2 regions of the Paenibacillus sp. FSL R7-0189 genome follow, and region 2 is predicted to be linked to the other one. Evidence: a T-box and tRNA genes for the amino acid it is inferred to sense, from the RefSeq annotation. Region 2 holds a T-box; the other holds one or more tRNA genes.
The links. A T-box is a leader RNA that pairs with one kind of tRNA and senses whether it is charged. The one in region 2 lies ahead of metG (methionine--tRNA ligase), so its partner is inferred to be a tRNA-Met.
Positions count from the first base shown of each region.

Region 1 (6,636 bases), 1.2 Mb from region 2:
CTGGTGGACCATGCCGATGCCTCTATCAATGGCGTCCTGAGCGGATTGCAGCTTCACTTTTTCACCCTTGATATAGATCTCGCCTTCACTTGGCTCTTCCATGCCGAACATAATTTTCATTAAAGTCGATTTACCAGCACCGTTCTCACCTGCAATCGCATGTATTTCTCCCTCACGTAAAGAAAAATGCACGTCTTTATTTGCAACGACGCCATTGGGATATACCTTGGTAATTCCCCGCATTTCCAGCAGAGCTTTGTACATAGGTCTCAACGCCTTTCAACTTGGAGGTCTGCAAAAATATACAGCTGGAATTCCCCTGACTAGAAGAATCTCCAACTGTAGGTTTATCTCTATAGAGCTGATCTTAAGATTTAAAGCTTAAGGCTTAACTGCGTTACGAATAGCTTCTACCTCTGCAGTTTCCATCCCCATCGCATTATCCACTTTAATTTCTTTATTGATCAGCTTTTGCTTCACTTCTTCAACCTTGGCCTGAAGATCAGCCGGGAATACATTTTTATAAATATCATTCTCAGCAATACCTACACCATCATCTACAAAGCTCAACACATCACGTTTGCCCATTTCTAGCGTACCCTCTTGCAATCTCTTCACTGCACCTAGAATAGCCGTATCAATCTTTTTAATAGATGAAGTAACGATTAGATTTGCTTTTTCACTATCCGTATCGTTAATCAACATTGCCTGATCGGAGTCTACACCGATTGCATATTTTTTCTTCTCTTTAGCTGCGTCAAAGATCCCAAGACCTGTACCCCCAGCCACGTTAAAAATAACATCCACACCGGAGTTATATTGAATTAGAGACAGTTCCTTACCTTTTGCCGGGTTAACAAAATCACCAGCGTACGACACAGCCACTTTTACATCAGGATCAACATACTGAGCACCTTGAATGTAGCCGACCAAGAAAGCATTAATCCCCGGAATATCCATACCGCCCACAAACCCAATCACATTCTCAGGGGTAGCATTCGGCATATCCGATTGTGTAGCTAATGCTGCTACGGCACCTGCCAAGAAAGATACTTCATTTGTCGCATAAGACATGTTGTACATGTTATCTGGTGCTTCATCGATGTCGGTATCATAATTAATGAATTTTTTGTCTGGATACAATTCTGCCGTTGCATTAAACATCTCTGTAATTTCAGAACCGCCAGAAATAATTACATCCCAATCCTCGGAAGCGATATCGTTAAATGTAGGCTCCCATTTCGTTTTATCAACGCCCATTTCAACAACCTTTGTTACTGCACCTAGTTCATTCTTAACCTTTTGCAAGCCGTTATTAGCGGAATCAAAAAATGATTTATCCCCAAGTGTCCCCGGAATCAGCAATACAACCTTGAGTTTATCCCCTGAACCTTTTTCTCCACCCTCAGCAGCGTTTGATCCAGTATTCGCAGAAGAACCGTTATTGGACGTGTTATTCCCACATGCTGTGACCAGAACCATCACCATTAATAACAACAAAGAAAGAACTTTTTTATTCATTACTCTATTCCACCCCTAATTTTAGTTGGTTAGTAATCCGGCAGAATCCCCATCTTCACCCATTGTATAATTCACGGTTCAAATGGAAATTCTCTTTTTTCCAAATAAAGTATCATTAAAAGTAATAAATTTAACGTTTAGGCTCAAAAATAGCAATAAAAATACCATTATTATTAATAATCCGCTTTATTTCCGAACGAGATGGCCAGTCAGGTTGCGAACTTTCGGATTTATTGATACGATCATAACAAATATTATTAAAAATAATTATATGATTTCGGTCATAGTTTTGTACGATTCGGCTAAAACATAAGTATTGGAGGATCATCATGGATCGTGTTCTATATATTGTAAGTGCCACACATGAGCTAAATACTTATATCCCTCCACACCAGCATGAATGCTACGAACTGGTCTATTATTTACAGGGGGTAGGGACAACCAATGTTGGCCCACGAAGTTACCATTTTCGCTCCTCTTCTTTCGCGCTTGTGCCACCCAATCATAAACATGACGAGCACCACCGTGAGGATGCAAATGTATTATTTGTAGGCTTCCACTCGGTACACCCTAATATGAGTAATCTGCTCGGCGTATATGAAGATGATAAAGATCAGACCGTTCTTCAAATCCTGCTGCGAATGAAAGCAGAGTTTACACGTAAGCAAGACGGATTCTCTGAGCTTCTAAACCTACAAATGAGCGAGATTACCGTCCATCTTATGAGGCTTCTTAGTGCCTCTGGATATCAATCCCCAACAGAAGATCGAGTACAATATGTCCTTAATTATATGAATGAGCATTATCGCCATAAATTGTCCGTCGAAACACTATCAGAAATGTCCGGATATAGCTACGATCGTTTTCGCCATCTATTTAAAGAACGTTTCGGGTCCTCACCCCTGCGGTATTTGCTGTTAAAACGCCTGGAGTATGCAAAATCTCTATTACGTCATACTCAGATGCAAATCTCTGAAGTATCTGCTGCTGCAGGTTTTGTGAACGATGCCCAATTCTGCAATATGTTTAAACGAGAAATAGGTCATACCCCGCGAGCATTCCGCATTAATAATCAATCAGGTTAATCACTAATCAGATTAAAAAAAGCCGTTGAAATAGAGAAACTCCTCTATTCAACGGCTTAATCCTGTAAAACTAAGAACATAAAGAAAAAAGGTTAGTAAGATTGCTTATAAAAGCAATCTTACTAACCTTTTTAAGATACCGGCGAGAGGACTCGAACCTCCACGGTTTCCCACTCGATTTTGAGTCGAGCGCGTCTGCCATTCCGCCACGCCGGCACATATGAACTAAATGGAGGCGCCACCCAGATTTGAACTGGGGATAAAGCTTTTGCAGAGCTTTGCCTTACCACTTGGCTATGGCGCCATGTAAATTTTGGAGCGGACGACGGGAATCGAACCCGCGACCCTCGCCTTGGCAAGGCGATGCTCTACCGCTGAGCCACGTCCGCATAAAATGGCTGGGGATATAGGATTCGAACCTATGAGTGACGGAGTCAAAGTCCGTTGCCTTACCGCTTGGCTAATCCCCAATAACATTTTAAAGTAAATGGGGCGACTGATGGGTCTCGAACCCACGAATGCCGGAACCACAATCCGGTGCGTTAACCCCTTCGCCACAGTCGCCATATTAAGTTGATATTGTCGCCATTATTCATTTTAAAGAAAATGGGGCGGCCGATGGGTCTCGAACCCACGAATGCCGGAACCACAATCCGGTGCGTTAACCCCTTCGCCACGGCCGCCATATTAAACTTTAGAAAAAACTTGGCAGGGGCAGCAGGAATTGAACCCACACCAACGGTTTTGGAGACCGTTGTTCTACCTTTAAACTATGCCCCTAAAAACTGGTGGAGGATGATGGATTCGAACCACCGAACACTTACGTGAGCAGATTTACAGTCTGATGCGTTTGGCCACTTCGCTAATCCTCCAAGGATGGTGCCGGCGAGAGGACTTGAACCCCCAACCTACTGATTACAAGTCAGTTGCTCTACCAATTGAGCTACACCGGCATGGCACTCATTCTTTTGTGATGATAAATGGTGGCTCGGGACGGAATCGAACCGCCGACACGAGGATTTTCAGTCCTCTGCTCTACCGACTGAGCTACCGAGCCATGATGAAAATGGCGGAACCGACGGGATTCGAACCCGCGATCTCCTGCGTGACAGGCAGGCATGTTAGGCCAACTACACCACGGTTCCAAAAGATATAATTGCTTAAGTTAATTGGTTGCGGGGGCAGGATTTGAACCTGCGGCCTTCGGGTTATGAGCCCGACGAGCTACCGGGCTGCTCCACCCCGCGTCAGTAAAAATATGTTATGGTGGAGGCTGAGGGGATCGAACCCCCGACCCTCTGCTTGTAAGGCAGATGCTCTCCCAGCTGAGCTAAGCCTCCATAAACAACAATTGTTATTGTACCAAAGTCCACTAGGATAAATCAAGTGAAAATTTGGTGACCCGTATGGGATTCGAACCCATGTTACCTCCGTGAAAGGGAGGTGTCTTAACCCCTTGACCAACGGGCCATACTAATTAAAAATTTGTGGCGGAGAGAGAGGGATTCGAACCCTCGAGACGCTTGTGGCGCCTACACGATTTCCAATCGTGCTCCTTCGGCCAAACTCGGACACCTCTCCATATGGCTCCCCGAACAGGACTCGAACCTGTGACAACTCGATTAACAGTCGAGTGCTCTACCAACTGAGCTATCAGGGAATATTCATACCAGGCTTAATCGCCTGAAAACTGAATCCGAAACGAATCTGCATTCTAAGTATAGGATAAGCCCTCGACCGATTAGTATTGGTCAGCTCCATGCATTGCTGCACTTCCACCTCCAACCTATCTACCTCGTCGTCTTCAAGGGGTCTTACTAATTGGGAAATCTCATCTTGAGGGGGGCTTCACGCTTAGATGCTTTCAGCGCTTATCCCGTCCGTACGTAGCTACCCAGCCATGCTCCTGGCGGAACAACTGGTGCACCAGCGGTACGTCCATCCCGGTCCTCTCGTACTAAGGACAGCTCCTCTCAAATTTCCTGCGCCCACGACAGATAGGGACCGAACTGTCTCACGACGTTCTGAACCCAGCTCGCGTACCGCTTTAATGGGCGAACAGCCCAACCCTTGGGACCTACTTCAGCCCCAGGATGCGATGAGCCGACATCGAGGTGCCAAACCTCCCCGTCGATGTGGACTCTTGGGGGAGATAAGCCTGTTATCCCCAGGGTAGCTTTTATCCGTTGAGCGATGGCCCTTCCATGCGGTACCACCGGATCACTAAGTCCGACTTTCGTCCCTGCTCGACTTGTAGGTCTCGCAGTCAAGCTCCCTTATGCCTTTGCACTCTGCGAATGATTTCCAACCATTCTGAGGGAACCTTGGAACGCCTCCGTTACTCTTTAGGAGGCGACCGCCCCAGTCAAACTGCCCGCCTGACACGGTCCCCGTACCCGATTAGGGCACTAGGTTAGAACCTAGATACGATCAGGGTGGTATCCCAACGGCGCCTCCACCGAAGCTTGCGCTCCGATTTCTACGGCTCCCACCTATCCTGTACAGATCGTACCCAAATTCAATATCAAGCTGCAGTAAAGCTCCATGGGGTCTTTCCGTCTTGTCGCGGGTAACCTGCATCTTCACAGGTATTAAAATTTCACCGGATCTCTCGTTGAGACAGCGCCCAAGTCGTTACGCCATTCGTGCGGGTCAGAATTTACCTGACAAGGAATTTCGCTACCTTAGGACCGTTATAGTTACGGCCGCCGTTTACTGGGGCTTCGGTTCATAGCTTCGGGTTACCCCTAACCACTCCCCTTAACCTTCCAGCACCGGGCAGGCGTCAGCCCGTATACTTCGCCTTGCGGCTTCGCACAGACCTGTGTTTTTGCTAAACAGTCGCTTGGGCCTTTTCACTGCGGCCCCCTCGTGCTATTCACACTACCGGGGCACCCCTTCTCCCGAAGTTACGGGGTCATTTTGCCGAGTTCCTTAACGAGAGTTCTTCCGCGCGCCTTAGAATTCTCTTCTCGCCTACCTGTGTCGGTTTGCGGTACGGGCACCTTCTCCTGGCTAGAGGCTTTTCTTGGCAGTGTGAGATCATGACCTTCGCTACTATAATTTTCGCTCCCCATCACAGCCCAGCCTTAATGATGTGCGGATTTGCCTACACATCAGCCTCACTGCTTAGACGGACATCCATCAGTCCGCGTCACTACCCTCCTGCGTCACCCCATCGCTCATAGCGGATTACGGTGGTACAGTAATTTCAAACTGTTGTCCTTCGACTACGCCTTTCGGCCTCGCCTTAGGTCCCGACTTACCCTGAGCGGACGAGCCTTCCTCAGGAAACCTTGGGCTTTCGGCGGATCAGATTCTCACTGATCTTTTCGTTACTCATACCGGCATTCTCACTTGTGTAGTGTCCAGCGCTCTTTTCAGTACACCTTCAACCCCTACACAACGCTCCCCTACCCCAGATACATAGTATCTAGCCATAGCTTCGGTGGTGTGTTTAGCCCCGTTACATTTTCGGCGCAGAGTCACTCGACCAGTGAGCTATTACGCACTCTTTCAATGGTGGCTGCTTCTAAGCCAACATCCTGGTTGTCTGTGCAACTCCACATCCTTTCCCACTTAACACACACTTGGGGACCTTAGCTGATGGTCTGGGCTGTTTCCCTTTTGACAATGGATCTTAGCACTCACTGTCTGACTCCCGGCAATAAGTATATGGCATTCGGAGTTTGACTGAGCTTGGTAATCCTTGCGGACCCCGCACCCAATCAGTGCTCTACCTCCACTACTCTTATACCGAGGCTAGCCCTAAAGCTATTTCGGGGAGAACCAGCTATCTCCGAGTTCGATTGGAATTTCTCCGCTACCCCCACCTCATCCCCGCACTTTTCAACGTACGTGGGTTCGGGCCTCCAGTGCGTGTTACCGCACCTTCACCCTGGACAGGGGTAGATCACACGGTTTCGGGTCTACGTCCACATACTCAATCGCCCTATTCAGACTCGCTTTCGCTGCGGCTCCACCTTCTCGGCTTAACCTTGCATGTTAAACGTAACTCGCCGGTTCATTC
Region 1 is NZ_CP150223.1:3,335,832-3,342,467, reverse strand. Features, by position in the region: gene MKY63_RS14625 (ABC transporter ATP-binding protein) at 1-264, opposite strand, end outside; gene MKY63_RS14620 (BMP family ABC transporter substrate-binding protein) at 382-1,521, opposite strand; gene MKY63_RS14615 (AraC family transcriptional regulator) at 1,851-2,606, shown strand; tRNA gene MKY63_RS14610 (tRNA-Leu) at 2,744-2,822, opposite strand; tRNA gene MKY63_RS14605 (tRNA-Cys) at 2,837-2,910, opposite strand; tRNA gene MKY63_RS14600 (tRNA-Gly) at 2,921-2,995, opposite strand; tRNA gene MKY63_RS14595 (tRNA-Gln) at 3,002-3,076, opposite strand; tRNA gene MKY63_RS14590 (tRNA-His) at 3,095-3,170, opposite strand; tRNA gene MKY63_RS14585 (tRNA-His) at 3,214-3,289, opposite strand; tRNA gene MKY63_RS14580 (tRNA-Trp) at 3,313-3,386, opposite strand; tRNA gene MKY63_RS14575 (tRNA-Tyr) at 3,393-3,478, opposite strand; tRNA gene MKY63_RS14570 (tRNA-Thr) at 3,484-3,559, opposite strand; tRNA gene MKY63_RS14565 (tRNA-Phe) at 3,588-3,663, opposite strand; tRNA gene MKY63_RS14560 (tRNA-Asp) at 3,674-3,751, opposite strand; tRNA gene MKY63_RS14555 (tRNA-Met) at 3,777-3,853, opposite strand; tRNA gene MKY63_RS14550 (tRNA-Val) at 3,871-3,946, opposite strand; tRNA gene MKY63_RS14545 (tRNA-Glu) at 4,002-4,076, opposite strand; tRNA gene MKY63_RS14540 (tRNA-Ser) at 4,095-4,187, opposite strand; tRNA gene MKY63_RS14535 (tRNA-Asn) at 4,191-4,266, opposite strand; rRNA gene MKY63_RS14530 (23S ribosomal RNA) at 4,328-6,636, opposite strand, start outside.
Region 1: it has a tRNA-Met gene. The T-box ahead of metG (methionine--tRNA ligase) is inferred to sense a tRNA for this amino acid. The anticodon was not compared.

Region 2 (6,636 bases):
CGGATCAGATTCTTGTTATTATATAGACCTGACAGAACTACTTCACGCACCGTTGCTGGAAACAATGGGTTGAAGGCATTTTTTTGCGGAACATATCCGATCCGTTCCCAGTCTTTAAACTTGCGGACAGGCGTTCCGAATAATTTAATTTCACCACTGCTCGCCGGAAGCAAGCCGACGATCATTTTCATCAATGTTGTTTTACCAGCACCATTAGAACCAATGATACCAAGGAAATCTCGTTCTCTTACACTATAGTTAAGATTCGATATCACCTTCTGTTCCCCATATGAAAAAGAAAGATCCTGTATATCGATGATATGCTGATGGCAGTCCAAGGATACCGATTGCATGCTTAAGTACCGCCTTTCCCTTATACTTTCCTTATTATTGTAAGGCCATAATCAGATTTTGCAAATTTTTCTCCATCAGAGTGAAGTAATTATCTCCGTTCTTCTCTTGCTCCGCAGTAAGTCCCTCTACCGGATTAAGCACCATAGTGGAAACGCCCGCTTCGGCTGCAAGTGTCTTAGCCAGTTTATCGGAGACAAGCTCTTCAAAAAAGATATACTTAATACCTTCATCTTTTACCATTTTCGCAAGCTTCACTAAATCCTGTCCGCGCGGCTCGGCGTCCGGCGAAAGTCCCATAATCGCATGCTGATCCAATCCATAATCACGGGCAAGGTAAGAGAAAGCCTGATGTGATACTACGATCTTATGGTTGGGCAGCTTAGCAAGCTCCTCTTTGAATTTACTATCTAATGCCTGCAGACGTTCAGCAAGCTTATTGTAACGCTCTTCATAACCTTCTTTATGCTCAGGATCCACGGACTGAAGGCTTTCTTTAATATTCTGAGCCATAGTAATGGCTGATTTTGGACTTACCCAAGTATGCGGGTCCGTATGCAGGCTGTCTCCTGAGGCATTACTGTTATGATCCGTATCCTCATTTTGATGAGACTCTTCCTCACTTGCCCCATGATCATGCCCGTCATCTTCATCGGTCATGATATAATCAATACCTTGGCTTACTTCAACCGCCTTAACTTTACTGCTGCTATCAAGGCCTTTTAAAAAGTTAGGGACCCAGCCTTCTAAGCCTGCACCGTTATATAGAAATAGCTGTGCCTTAGAAGTGTTGATAATGTCTTGACTGCGCGGTGTCCAATCATGTGGCTCCACACCCACTGGAAGCAGGTTAATAGCATTGATATCTTCCCCGCCAATCTCCTTAGCAAACTCGTAAATAGGATAAAAGGTTGTAACTACATTTACTTTCCCTTCAACTATACTTCCACTGCTCTTAGGTCCGCATGCACTTAGTGTAAATACCAGTACCAGTGCAAGGACGAGCAAACTTATACGCGATTTCATTGCTGCCATTATATTGATCTACCCCTCAAATCGTAAATTTTACTATTAGTAGTATAATAGTAATCGTTACGATAAGTCAACAAAGTATCCAAAAAGAAACGGCAATATCGCCTTTAATAAAAAAGGAATGTTCCCTCAGCCAACCCGGCTGAAGAAGCATTCCCTTGATCAAACAACCTCATTAAAAAATTTCTGCAACAGTATTGTCTTATTTCACTACTGCTCCGTTTGGCATGCTGTCCGGCACGGTAGCGATCGTTAGCTGGTCACCTTTAGAAGCCGCCAAAATCATCCCTTGGGACAACTCCCCACGTAGCTTCACTGGCTTAAGGTTTACGATACAGATCACTTTACGTCCTACCAGCTCTTCCGGTGTATAGAATTTCGCGATACCAGAAACCACTTGCCGTTGCTCATAACCCAGATCCAGTTGCAGCTTCAGCAGCTTGTCAGCTTTTTTCACTGGCTCTGCAGCAATAACTTGAGCAACACGCAGCTCTGCTTTAGCGAAATCGTCAATGCCGATTTCCTCTTTATGCTCTTCCACTGGCTCGGAGTCCGCAGCAGCAGGAGCAGCCGCTTCCGCCACTTCAGCCGCAGCTTTGCCAGCGCCCATAGCCTCGGCAATATAAGCTACCTCTTGCTCCACATCCAGACGCGGGAAGATTGGATTGCCTTTCACCAGCTTTGTTCCCGCCGGAATCAGGCCAAAAGTCTTACCGCTATCCCAAGTCGTTAACTCACCAGGCTCAATACCCAGCTGTTCCCAGATCTTCGCTGGTGTTTGTGTCAAGAACGGCTGCAGCAGGATTGAAGCAGTACGCAGACCTTCCACAAGATGTCTCATCACAGAAGCCAACTCGGCAGTTCTATTTTCATCTTTGGCAAGTACCCAAGGTTGGGTCTCATCGATATATTTGTTGGTGCGGCTAATGAATGTTCCGATAGCTGTCAGCGCCACGGAGAACTCCATTTTTTCCATAGCTTCTTCTACTTTGGCATAAGTATTCTCAGCTGCAGCTTGAAGCTCACCATCAAATGCTGTTACATTCCCGTCATATGCCGGAATCTCGCCTGCAAAATACTTTTCAACCATAGCCCCTGTACGGTTCAACAGGTTACCAAGGTCGTTGGCAAGGTCATAGTTAACCCGGTCTATAAAGCTTTCCGGTGTGAACGTGCCATCAGAACCAAACGGTACTTCGCGCAGCAGGTAATATCGTAATGCATCCAAGCCATAACGATCAATCAGTGTCACAGGATCAACTACGTTACCTTTAGATTTCGACATTTTTCCATCTTTCATGAGCAACCAGCCATGGGCAAATACCTTTTTCGGAAGGGGTTCACCAAGCGCCATCAGAATGATCGGCCAGTAAATTGTATGGAAACGAACAATTTCTTTACCAACGATGTGTACATCCGCGGGCCAGAACTTGTCATACAAGGTGCGATCCTCGGAACCATAACCCAGAGCAGTAATATAGTTAGTCAAAGCATCAATCCACACGTACACGACATGCTTCTCGTCGCCCTTAACTTTTACACCCCAATCAAAGGTTGTGCGGGAAACTGCCAGGTCTTCCAGTCCGGGCTTGATGAAATTGTTAATCATTTCGTTCTTACGGGATTCCGGCAAAATAAACTCTGGATTCTCCTCGTAAAATTGCAGTAACCGATCCGCATATTTACTCATCCGGAAGAAATAACTTGCTTCCTTCACCAGCTCAACCGGGTGGCCGCTGTCTGGGCTTTTTGCACCAGTAATCACACCGTTATCATCACGCACAATATCAACTAATTGCGTTTCTGTGTAAAAGGTTTCATCTGGGATACTATACCAGCCCTCATATTCACCTTTATAGATATCTCCTTGCTGCAGCAACCGATCAAAAATATCCTGTACCACTTTTTTATGACGCTCTTCCGTAGTACGGATGAAGTCATCGTTCGAAATGTCCAGCTTGCGCCATAGCTCCTTAATACCAACAACAATGTCGTCTACGAACTGCTGAGGGGTCTTTCCTGCTTCCTCTGCCTTCCGCTCAATCTTTTGTCCATGTTCGTCTGTACCGGTTAGATAACGCACTTCGTAGCCGCGCAGACGTTTGTAACGGGCCATTGCGTCTCCTGCCACGGTTGAATAAGCATGTCCGATATGTAGCTTGTCACTCGGATAATAAATTGGTGTCGTTAGGTAAAACGTTTTTTTCTCACTCATTCGGTAATCATCCTTTCTTATTAAAAAACAAAAAACTCCCGTCCCCATAATGGGGCGAGAGTATAACTCACGCGATACCACCCAAATTTCCTGTCTCTTCACAGAGCACAGGCTTCGCCAGTTCCCTCGCGGGAACTGTCCATTAACGCTGGATCACGCTGTTATCTTACGTGAACCTCAATTGCAGTCCCCGCTCGAACACAGTTCCTCCCGGACCATATTCAATCTAACGCTCCATACCGGCTTTCAGCACATTCCGGCTCTCTGTAATGGACGTAACGATTTACTTATCCGTTCTTCGGAATTCATACTATTACTTGTGAATATACCCAAAGGTAAGGCACCATGTCAAGTCGCAGGGGCAGAATCCTTCTCAGCAGATTCATCTTGAAGCGGCGGCACAGGATCAAGTCCTCCAGGATGAAAGGGATGACATCTGGCAATCCGCTTAGCTGCAAGCCATGAGCCTTTCAGTGGACCATGGACTTCAATGGCTTCCAAGGCATAGGCAGAGCAGGTTGGATAGAAGCGACAGGTTGCTGGTTTAATAGGGGAAATGTACCTGCGGTACACCCGAATAGGCGCCTGAATCGTTCTGCGTAGGGTCACCATTTCTAAAGTCCCTTTTGTTTATCTGATGCTGCAACTAGTTCTTCTTCCCGGTTCTCTTCACATTCTTTGCAATAACCGAACACCTCAAATTTATGCTTGACTACCCGGAATTGATCGGGTGTATCCGTTAAATTCATCGGGCAGAAATTAATCGGGTAGGTCTTTTGGCATTGAAGGCAGATCATATGATGGTGATGATCCTGATGATTGCAGCTTCCCTTGAACTTCACTCCGTCTTCAAAGACAATCTGTTCAAGCACACCAAGCTCTTCCATTACACGAAGATTGCGGTACACCGTATCAAAGCTAAGCCCGCTATACTTGCGGCCCATATGCTCATATACATCCTTCGCTGACAAATATCCCTTATTCTCGCCGAATAACTGGGCAAGCGTTTTGCGTTGGTCGGTGATTCGCAGTCCTTGCCCCGACATGACTTCTAATATTTGTTCTGTCGACAGCATACGCTCATCTCCCATAAGATCAGTTCATTTATATTTCACTCTCTTAATAATGCCCCAAAATAAATGCCCCGTCAATGAAGCACAATGAAGCACCCCTACATAACCAATGAATTATTATATTTAAACAAAAGCCCGGCTGCGTATTCCTTTACGGAATATTCAGCCGGGCCTTTATTGTAGATAATTCCCCAATAGAGCTTATAGGGATATTCCTATTCTGTTATTTCTTTGCTGGAAGTGGAGTGATGAGGAAATTGACCGGCAAGTTACTGCCTGAAGCTGCTGTGAACAAAATCTCCACACTGCCGCCATACTCACCACTACGATAAACCACACTGTTCATATCAGCATTAGCAAGACTTCCCACGCTTGGCATATGCACGATTTGATTATTAACCATAACCGGCCCCATATAGTTACCGCCACGTGGATTAAACGTAATCAAGGAGTTTGGTGCAACATTTTCGAATCTGATCTTGTATAATACCCCGAAATTACCGGCATTGGATGCTTCCGTACCTGCCATTGGGTCTACGCCAGCCAGGTTCTTATCACTGGAATTATCGCCTAGCAGAAGTTTTGCAGGGGTTTTTCCTACCTCATCGGTAACCGTGATAATACGAGTAGAATCTTCGTAAGTTCCCCGATTATGCACTCCGTCTTGATCCAGAACTGGAAGTGTTGGAAGTGTAGTCAGTGGATCTTTATTCGCATCAATTAACATGACATTATAATCGATTGGATAATCACTAAATAAGTCCGCTTGCAGTGAAACAATTTCACTTGGTTTCATCGCAATTTGGTTTAGATCCGTCAGAATTGAGACGCTTTCCCCGGGTTGCAGAACAATCGTTTTATAATGCTCATTTGTAAGCATAGATTTCCAATAACGTTCTACAGACATTTTACCTGTACCTTCAGGATATGTGCTTGGGCCTGCAAAGCCAACATATTCTGTTGTAAGCGTAGTTGGGTAAAGATTGTTATTCGTAGCAATCACATACACTTTAGCTTTAATATTCAGGTTATTCTTGTGGTGAATCAAGAAGCGGGTTTTACCTAATGAAGTCTCACGGTAAGTAACACCTTCTGTATACACCGTTTCTGGGCTGTTGCTGCGAATTAGTTTATAAGGCTCGGAAGAAAGATTATAAGCTACTTGCTGCCAAGTAGGAACCATCGATCCATCGATGCTAAACACACTGCCCGGAGATGCAAATAATCTGTTGAAATCTTCTTTACTGTACAAGATTTCATCCGAAATATTAACGGTTTTCTCAAAGGTACTGATCGCGCCATGTGAATCTTTTACTTGGACAGCAATTGTCGCTGGACCCGGAGTAAAGAAAGCTTCTGCTTTGTTCGTCCAAGTTACGGTAATTTCATCACCATCAGGATCGTTACTTAGATCGGTATAAGTAATCATTTCACCCATCTTATATGAATCCTTGTCTGTAGTGAAATTAGCAACTGGAGGTGTATTAGGTTTAAGCACTGTGATGGTCATGGAGTAAGGATCACTCCACTGTTGATTCGCATCCATTACGGAATAGGTTACTACATAATATCCTGGTTGATCATAGATATCCTGCTTGTTACCTCCCCAGCTTTCATCCACAATAGCTACACCATTTGGTGACGAGCTGGAGGTAACGAAGGTCACTGGTTCGCCGGCGTAAATTTCAGTTGGCACTGTGAAAGAAGCTTTAGGTTTGTTGTTTAATGTAAGGATTACCCGCTTTTGTACATTATCAACGGTGTAAGGAATGCCCAGTGCCCCAGTTATGGATGTCAATGGAACCATGAAAGTACCCTTGTATTGGTAAGCTGGACCTTTCATTGTCTTCTTTTCACCATTAACTGTATAGACCTTGCTGTCGGTCTTAAAGCGCATAACGTCGCTTCCCTTGGTAACAATGGTTTCTTTCGTTTTATAATCATAAACGTATTTCACACCTACAC
Region 2 is NZ_CP150223.1:4,511,888-4,518,523, reverse strand. Features, by position in the region: gene MKY63_RS19545 (metal ABC transporter ATP-binding protein) at 1-353, opposite strand, end outside; gene MKY63_RS19540 (zinc ABC transporter substrate-binding protein) at 388-1,386, opposite strand; gene metG (methionine--tRNA ligase) at 1,586-3,598, opposite strand; T-box leader at 3,646-3,906, opposite strand; gene yidD (membrane protein insertion efficiency factor YidD) at 3,947-4,210, opposite strand; gene MKY63_RS19525 (transcriptional repressor) at 4,213-4,674, opposite strand; gene MKY63_RS19520 (stalk domain-containing protein) at 4,895-6,636, opposite strand, start outside.